2 regions of the Bacillus sp. m3-13 genome follow, and region 1 is predicted to be linked to the other one. Evidence: riboswitches for the same ligand, from Rfam matches in the RefSeq annotation. Region 1 holds a riboswitch; the other holds the start of a gene.
The links. A riboswitch is a leader RNA that binds a small molecule or an ion and turns the genes downstream of it on or off. The one in region 1 is predicted to bind lysine.
Positions count from the first base shown of each region.

Region 1 (4,843 bases):
CCAATCTGTTCGAAACAAATGGCGATTATCCGGATTGGGTAAAGCCTTATGATGTGAAAACCATGGGTGATGTTAAGGTTGCTTTTATTGGAGTAACAGTTTTTTATCAGCATTTTTATGCGCTGCTCGGCTGGAAAATAGAAGACCCTTATATTATTTTGGAAAAATACCTACCTACTTTAAAAGAAGAGGCCGACGTTATTGTGGTACTTTCGCATCTGGGAATTTCTGATGATGAGGAGATGGCAAGGAGGTTTCCAGAGATAGACGTTATCCTTGGTGGACATACCCATCATGTTCTGCCTGAAGGAAGGCGGATTGGAAATACATTAATTTGTGGAGCGGGGAAGTATGGGCAGTATATAGGCGAGATAGATCTTGGGTATGACCAAGAGTTAAAAGCTCTAACTCATTCTACTGCCAAACTTCATAAGTTGGAACTCTATAAACCAGATCAACAAGTAACAGAGCGGATAAAAGACATGGAACAAGTAGCGGAGAAGCATTTGAATAAAAAAGTAGGAAGTTTGGAAGAGTCGCTACAGGTAGAGTGGTTTGCATCTTCTATTTTTCCAGATTTGCTTGCAGATAAGTTAAGAGAATGGTGTGAGGCAGATATCGGGATGGTCAATGCCGGTGTATTGCTTGATGGACTTGAAAAGGGAGAAGTGACACTTGGGATGCTCCATCGTATTTGTCCTCATCCTATTAATCCTTGCAGGGTGACGTTGACTGGTGAGGAGTTAAGGGAAGTCGTCCAACAGGCTCAGCACCCCGATATGGAAAACTTGAGAGTGAAAGGGCTTGGATTCCGTGGTGAAGTGATGGGGCGTATGGCATTCAGCGGTGTCAGGTTCGACACAGAGCCGATAAAAGACGGTAGCGTTCAGGTGACAGATATTTATATTGGAGGTAAACGGTTAAAAGCAACAGACAGTGTAACGGTAGGGACCATTGATATGTTTACTTTTGGAAGAATGTATCCAAGCATCATCCGGGCAAAAGAAAAGAAGTTTTTTCTGCCAGAACTGCTTCGGGATGTATTAGCACATTCATTTTCTGATAATTGACCTATTTTTCACACCCTTTCCACGCGTAAACCATAAATTGATATGGGAAGGGAGCGTGACAATTATCTATGATTGAAATGACACCAATTACAATCGAAGGCCATACGTTTACTGCGATTACGGTGCGATTGCCAAAGACTAATTTCTTGGCGGTAACTAGCGATAAAGGGTATATCATGTGCGGAGCGCTGGATGTCGGCTTATTGAATGCCAAGCTGAAGGACCGAAAGATCATTGCGGGGCGGGCAGTTGGGGTGCGTACCATCGAGCAATTATTAGAGGCCCCTTTGGAATCCATTACGTATGAGGCGGAGAATGTGGGCATTACGGTTGGGATGCCGGGCAAAGAAGCTTTGTTAAAAATGCTATAAAGGGTGGGGGCGCTAGTTTGGTTGACTTGCAGCCTTTACCCCAAATATATAATACCATCGTGTTCATACGGTGGTATTTTTATGTTGCGATAAACTTTTCAAAACTTTTTTCTATATTAGCAAGCTTTATCCCGGAATTTTTACTATAATAGGAAATATATAGATTTTGTCGAAATGTGAAGATAGGAGAAGTTATGAGACTATTACCTACAAAATCAATGAAACCGGGAATGGTGTTGGCCAGATCAATCTACAATGATTCTGGTAGAGTGCTGTTGAGTGAAGGGATCTCTGTTACTTCACGCATGATTACACGTTTGCAACAATTAAATGTTACCTATGTATATATAGAAGATGCACGGACAAGCGGGATGGAAGTGCCTACTATTATCTCGGACAAAACCCGTAAGGAAGCAGTAAAGACAATTACTGATACCTTCAAATCAATCGAACATGAAAAAGAATTAAGTAAGTGGTTTGTGATGGACAAATCATCCAAAAGCATCAAGTCACTTATCCAAAACTTGCTGACAGACATGAAATCAAATGACGAAGTGTCCGCCCTGTTGACGGATGTGTATGTGCACGACAATTATGTGTTTACCCATTCGTTAAATGTGACGCTTTATTCCCTTTCCATAGGGTTAAAATTGGGGTTGTCCCAAAAAGACTTAGAAACATTAGGACTTGGTGGAATTCTTCATGATATCGGCAAGATGTTGATTCCCAACGACATTCTTTTCAAGCCAGGGAAACTTACAAGCGATGAGTTTGCAGAGATGAAGCGGCATGCGACCTATGGGTACGATATCCTTCGCAACATGCAGACCATTCCGTTAATGGTTGCACACTGTGCTTTCCAACACCATGAACGCCTGAATGGAAGTGGCTATCCTCGCGGCATCAAGTCAGATGATATTCATCTGTTTGGTAAAATCCTTGCTGTAGCGGATGTTTTTGATGCTGTTACTTCCCACCGGATATACCGTAGTGCCATGCTGCCACATGAAGGCCTAGAAATTTTATATGCAGGATCTGGTTCGTTGTATGAACCAGAGATTATTGAAGCGTTCCGCAAATCGGTTGCCATCTATCCATACGGCTTGATGGTTACATTGAATGATGGAAGAAAAGGGCTTGTTGTCGGGCAAAATAAAGACCTAACAGAACGACCTGTCATTAGGGTGGTCGAAGAAGAAGGTGAAGAGTTGGAAACACCTTACGATATAAACTTAAAAGACCATCTGAGTTTAGCGATTGTTGACTGCGATTCCCTTGAAAAAATAGCAGCAGTCAGCTAAAAGGAAAGAGTAGAGAAAAAAGAAATATATTTCCTTTGTCCTATAGCAGGATATATGTTATAGTGAAATCATAAAATAATATACTTCCCTTATCATACGATGAGGTAGAGGCTGCATAGCATAAGAGTAAAACTACTGGAGGTTGACACCTAAGATGGTAGAATGAAAGGATGCTGTGCCGAAGCAATATGAGCGGTCAAACTCATGTTGCTGGGGTTATCTTGAATAAGGATAACACTGCCATTATGACCGGTACGGACGGTTTTTATAATGGAGGGCTACTGATCGGATGGAGGATAACACATTACATAGGTAATGATAGTTATTTTCTATCATTACTTTTTATTTTGTTTTCTTTCAGCGCCTTCCATTGTTGTAAACCGTTTGATGCCAGTCAAACATATTACAGCTTAATGGGGGTTTTTTTGTTATGGAAGGAACAATTTATTCTTTAATTCCTCCAGTGCTTGCGATCTTAATGGTTATCTTGACCAGAAGAGTTTTGCTTTCACTTGGAGTAGGTATTCTGGCAGCAGCTTTAATGTTAGCCGATTTCAACCCGGTAACAATGGTTGTGCTGATCTGGGATATGGTATTAGGTCTTTTTTATTCGGTAGACGATAAAGAGTTGAACTTATGGAATATTTATATTCTTGTATTCTTAATTATTTTAGGAATTATTACTGCATTTATTTCTATCACTGGTGGCAGCAGGGCATTTGCTGACTGGGCACAGACAAAAATCAAGACAAGAAGAGGATCAAAATTTTTAACAGCTATTTTAGGGATCGTTATTTTTATTGATGATTATTTTAACGCATTGGCAGTAGGTCAAATCAGTAGACCTGTAACGGACCGTTACAAAGTATCACGTGCAAAATTAGCGTACTTGATTGATTCTACCTCGGCACCGATTTGTGTCATCTCACCTGTTTCGAGTTGGGGTGCTGTTATTATCGGTATAATTGGAACAGATGTAATCGTAAGACAGAATATTAGTGACTTAACAGCAATCAGTGCTTTTATGCAAATCATTCCGATGAACTTATACGTTTTTTCTGCATTGATTATGGTATTCTTGGTAAGTTACTTTAATTTCAATATTGGGCCGATGAGAAAGCACGAACAACGTGCAATGGAGACGGGTGAATTATACGATTCTGAAAAAGAAGTGCCTGGAGAGCTGTCAGACGAGCTTCCTACTAGCACAAAAGGAACGATTGGCAATCTTGTGTGGCCGATTGTAGCACTTTTTGTTGGGGTTATTGGAGCGATGCTTTGGACGGGTGCTTCCGCAATTGAAGGAGATATTACTGTTTTAGGTATCTTTGAAAATACAGATCCATCTGCAGCATTATTCTATGGTGGATTGTTCGCTTTAGTAGTTTCATTCATCTTACTTTTCAACCAGATTTCCAAAGGCGGAGTATCAAACAGTGTAGTGGGTCGCGGGATAGCAGAAGGAACAAAATCCATGCTTCCTGCCATCTATATTCTATTATTTGCTTGGACCATTGCAGGATTGATTGATGGTTTAGGAACTGGAACATACATTGCCGAACAAGTAGAAAACTCTAATATTAATATTGCTTTCTTACCAGCAATCATTTTTGTCATTGCCGGTTTTACAGCTCTTGCAACAGGAACTTCATGGGGTACTTTCACACTGTTACTTCCTATTGCAGGTCAAATAGCAGTGGCAACAGATGTATCCATTTTATTACCTGTACTTGCTTCTGTATTGGCTGGGGCGGTATTCGGTGATCATTGTTCACCAATTTCCGATACAACCATCCTTTCCTCCACTGGTGCAGGATGTAACCATATTGACCACGTGCTAACTCAGCTACCGTATGCGCTCATTAGTGCAGGTGTAGCGATTGCAGGATATATTGTGCTAGGTTTGACTGGAAGCACATTGCTTGGACTGCTAGTAGTATTAGTGGCATTTGTTATTATCGGTATTAGTTTTAAAGCGATGAAACCAGCAGAGTAATCTCATAATACTTTTCAAATAAAGTAATAAACACCTCCTTTTTATCTACTTTTAGTTAAGTGGTAAAAAGAGAGGTGTTTTTCTTTTGGGGAATTAAATGAATAA
Region 1 is NZ_ACPC01000020.1:94,472-99,314, reverse strand. Features, by position in the region: gene M313_RS0114290 (bifunctional metallophosphatase/5'-nucleotidase) at 1-1,070, shown strand, start outside; gene M313_RS0114285 (YunC family protein) at 1,139-1,441, shown strand; gene M313_RS0114280 (HD-GYP domain-containing protein) at 1,636-2,742, shown strand; lysine riboswitch at 2,840-3,031, shown strand; gene M313_RS0114270 (Na+/H+ antiporter NhaC family protein) at 3,173-4,738, shown strand.

Region 2 (4,843 bases), on a different contig from region 1:
CGCCGACCACGATTACTTTTTTACTCATATGTAACTCACTCCTTAATAGTTGCTGTTTAGACGAATGCTAGAATTGCACGTACCCCTACGAAAGATAATGCAAAGAAAATCCCGATTGTTACGTAGGTTGCAATAAGTTGAGAACGAGGAGTTACTGTAATTCCCCAGCTTACACAGAAAGACCAAAGTCCATTTGCAAAGTGGAAGATTGTTGCAATTACCCCAACAATGTAGAACCAGAACATGAACGGACTGGACAGGATGTCTGCCATCATGTTGTAGTTAACTTTCGCACCAAGTGCAGCTGCGATTCTCGTTTCCCATACATGCCATACGATAAAAATTAATGTAACGATTCCTGTAAAGCGCTGAAGCATAAACATCCAGTTACGAACAAATCCATACTTGCTTACATTGTTCTTTGCTGTAAAAGCAATATATAAGCCGTAGATAGCGTGGAATAAGATTGGAAGAAAGATTACAAAAATTTCTAGTGCATAACGGAACGGCAAGCTTTCCATAAAATGTGCCGCTTTGTTGAATGATTCTGGCCCTTTTGTCGCAAAGTGGTTGATCACCAAATGCTGAACCAAGAAAAGACCCACAGGAATGACTCCTAGTAACGAGTGGAGCCTACGAAGTAAAAATTCACGTTCAGTTGCCATCACTTAACCCCCTTTTTCAAGTAAGAAAATAGATTAGATGTTTTGTAAGTTCTGCTTTTCACTATCTATTATAGTAAAAAATCATTGAACTCTCCATCTCGTTTTTTAAACTTTCAATATAATGAAAGCCTTTACAGATATATCGACAAATATGTGACATATTTATTTTACTCCCCTATATGTGTAGCGTCAAGAAAACGCGACCAAAAATTGTACTTTTAAAAATACTTTTACCATTGAATAATTTTCAGAAAAATATAAAAATATATTAATAGAATAAAATACTCCATACGTTTCATTTATTAACCCGATAGGATGGTATATAATGAACAGAGAGAAAGAGGGGAACTAAATGACTGAATCGAACAACCAACAACAAGTGATGGACACACAAATTCAAGTCCCTATCTTCGGGTACGAACTGATTCGCGATATGCTCCTACCTGACCTATTGGGGAAAGATCATACCCAGGTCATCTATTGGGCAGGAAAGCAGCTTGCACGCAAGTTTACCATTGATACTCAAGAGGGAATCGGCCAATTTTTTAAAGAAGCAGGCTGGGGAGAACTTGAGCTATTGGAACAGAACAAGCATGAAGTAAAGTACGTGATCCGCGGGGAAATGGTGACGCGCCGCCTTGACTTGAATAAAGACGCGACTTTCCAGCTTGAAGCAGGATTTCTTGCTGAACAGATCCAACGTCTAAAAGGCAAAACTGCGGAAGCGATTGAAGAACAGAAAAAGAAAAAAGAAATATTGATTACAGTGCAGTGGGATAAGTAATGGTGTTGCTGCCTCCAGGGTGGTTAGCCTGAGCTAGTTTAGTTTAGTTGCTGGGTTTTGGGTTATACTGCCTTACGGGTGGCAATTTAATAGAACATGTCGTTCCTTGTCGAACGGCATGTATTTTTTATTTTTCGGACAGTATTTGGGTGAGTTTGGCTCGTATTTTGCTCCGTTTGGCTCGGATTTCTATTTTACGGACAGTAAATCCCCCGCAGCACGTCCTCCAACAACAAAAAAGCACCCTCTCCACAGGAAAAGGGCACTCCACAAACAAAAACTACTATTCTTTTAGCTTAATACTCTCTCAACAGACTCTTCACCAAGCTTAAATGCCACATGAAGTGCCTCTACAGCTCGAACCATCTCAGCAACATCAACAACAGTAGAAACTTTGATCTCTGATGTGCTGACCATTTTGACATGAATGCCTTCTGTAGCAAGAACTTGGAACATTTCCGCTGCGACCCCGGGATTGGAAACCATACCAGAACCAACGATGGAAACCTTCGCCAAGCCGCTCTCCTGCTCGATACCCGTGAAACCTAAACGGCCTTGATGCTGCTCTAACACTTCAATCGTTTCTTTTACGTCCACTGTTTTAACAGAGAACGAAATATTTGTTGTATCTTTATCCATGCTCGTTTGAATGATAATGTCCACATTCAAACTGTGCTGAGCTAATGTTGTAAAGATGGTGGATAATGTATGTAGTTCATTTGGCAAGCCACATACGGTAATACGGGTGATTTGGTCTTCGAATGCTATTCCTCTGACAACTAGATTTTTTTCCATGGAAACTTCCTCCTCAATGATCGTTCCTTCTTCCTCTTCCATACTGGATCGTACAACCAGTTGCACGCCATAATTTTTTGCAAACTCGACCGCACGCGGGTGAAGTACACCTGCCCCTAAGTTTGCCAGTTCCAGCATTTCATCATAAGCAATTGCCGCAAGCTTTCTTGCCCCTTTTACATAACGAGGGTCTGTTGTGAATACTCCCGTCACATCTGTATAAATATCACACTTCTCCGCCTTCAAAGCAGCAGCCAATGCAACCGCTGTTGTATCCGAACCGCCTCGGCCTAGTGTAGTGATCTCGTTATTAGCAGTTATTCCTTGGAAGCCCGCAACAATGACAATCTTACCGGCATCCAAATAACTTTTTAACAAATCTGTTTCAATATGCGTAATTCTTGCGTTCCCGTGTACAGGCTCTGTGCGGATTCCTGCCTGCCAGCCTGTTAAGGATACTGCTTCATGGCCTCTAACTTGCAATGCCATCGCCAATAGGGAGATGGTGATTTGTTCGCCTGTTGTTAAAAGCATATCCATGTCGCGCTTGCTTGGATGGGGGTTAATTGCATTTGCTAATGTTAGCAATTCGTCTGTTGTTTTACCCATTGCTGATACGACGACAACCACTTTGTTTCCGTTTTCCACTTCACTGATGACTCGACTTGCAACGTGCTGAATTCGTTCAACCGAGCCCACTGATGTTCCTCCGAATTTCTGTACAACAATCGTTGACATGTGCACCATTCCTTTTTCATTGATTAGTCTCATCATAATGTTAGATAGTTCTCAGTACGCATTTAGCCATGGCAGCTTTTTTGGGATATAAAAAAACAGCAATGAGCTAATGTCTCATTGCTGTGATTGGTAAAATAAAGAATCCGTTCACGCGGTGAGATAGCTCTCCAGGCAGCACAAAGACAACCTGACAGTCCTACATTTCTTAAACGCAGAACCAGTAAAAAAAAGAAAAAGAGACTTTTTTTTACTTCGGCGATCCTCCCCTTTCCGTAATCATCTCGGAAGCTCTTTCTTCTCCGATTACATACTTTTGAAGTTCGCACCTCTATCATCACTTCATCGATTTGAAGTGGCACATTATGAAATTAATAGTGATTATATCAGACAATAAGAATCCTTACAACACCTATTCGCGAAGTTTTTTAAAAATTTCTTCAGCTATCGGCTTCGGTATTTTTGCAGCTTGTATTTCTTCCACTGTGGCTTCTTTCATCTTCGAGACAGACCCGAAGTGTTTCATAAGCGCTTTTTTCCTTGTTGCCCCAACCCCTGTGATTTCATCAAGTATTGATTGAAAAACACTCTTACTCCTAATTTGACGATGGAACGTAATCGCAAATCTGTGAACCTCATCTTGGATTCGCTGCAAAAGATAGAACTCTTGACTTGTCCTCTCAAGCGGAACAATCATAGCTTCTTCGCCTGCAAGAAGGTTGCTCGTTCTATGTTTATCATCTTTCGCAAGGCCGACAATCGGAACAAATAAATCCAATTCATTTTCAAGGACGTCCCTTACCGCACTCATATGGCCTTTGGCACCATCGATTACAATCAGGTCGGGTAGCGGTAATGATTCTTTCAACACACGCGTGTACCTTCTTCTGACTACTTCCCTCATGGATTCATAGTCATCAGGTCCTTGGACGCTTTTGGTTTTATATTTACGGTACTCACGTTTCTCAGGTTTCCCGTCGATAAATACCACCATGGCAGAAACAGGATCCGTTCCTTGGATATTCGAGTTATCAAACGCTTCAATGCGATGCGGGGTAATAATCCCCAGTATTTTCCCAAGGTTCTCGACAGCTTTTATCGTTCGGCTTTCATCCCGTTCAATCAAGGAGAACTTTTCTCCCAGGGCCACTTTTGCATTCTTGTTTGCCAAATCCACCAGCTGCTTCTTTTTACCACGTTGCGGCTGAAGGACATTGGTTTGTAAAAGTTCTTGTGCAACCGGCAGGTCAATTTGACTAGGCAGCATCACTTCTTTTGGTACAAAATGATTTTGCTTAGAATAGAACTGCCCGAGGAATGTAAGGAAATCCTCTTCCGGTTCATTATAAATCGGAAACAACGACACATCTCGTTCAATCAGTTTCCCCTGGCGGATGAAAAAGACCTGCACACACATCCATCCCTTGTCAAAAGCAAATCCGAAAACATCCCTGTCGACAAAGTCATTCATCTCCATCTTCTGCTTTTCCATTGTCGCTTCGATGTTAATGATTTGGTCTCGGAATTCTTGTGCCCGTTCAAACTCCAGGTTTTCAGAGGCTTTCATCATTTTTTCGGTAAGCTCGGTTTTGACTTCTTTGTAGCCTCCATTAAGAAAACGGACAATTCCATCGACCATTTGTTTGTTCGTTTCTTCAGATACATGTTCCACACATGGAGCCAGACATTGACCCATGTGATAGTAGAGGCAAACCCTGTCTGGCAGCGTCATGCATTTTCTTGAGCGGATAGATTCGGTCTAAAAGCTTTTTCGTTTCATTTTGCGGCTTGAACATTTGGGTATGGCCCAAAGTATTTCCCTTTTATCCTTTTGCACTTTGCGGGTAATTAATAGACGCGGATG
Region 2 is NZ_ACPC01000019.1:385,308-390,150, reverse strand. Features, by position in the region: gene sdhA (succinate dehydrogenase flavoprotein subunit) at 1-28, opposite strand, end outside; gene M313_RS0112515 (succinate dehydrogenase cytochrome b558 subunit) at 57-665, opposite strand; gene M313_RS0112510 (YslB family protein) at 1,018-1,449, shown strand; gene M313_RS0112505 (aspartate kinase) at 1,741-2,982, opposite strand; lysine riboswitch at 3,135-3,321, opposite strand; partial or broken gene uvrC (excinuclease ABC subunit UvrC) at 3,392-4,843, opposite strand, start outside.
Region 2: it holds a riboswitch for lysine, as region 1 does, so the genes downstream of both, M313_RS0112505 (aspartate kinase) here and M313_RS0114270 (Na+/H+ antiporter NhaC family protein) in region 1, are expected to answer to the same signal.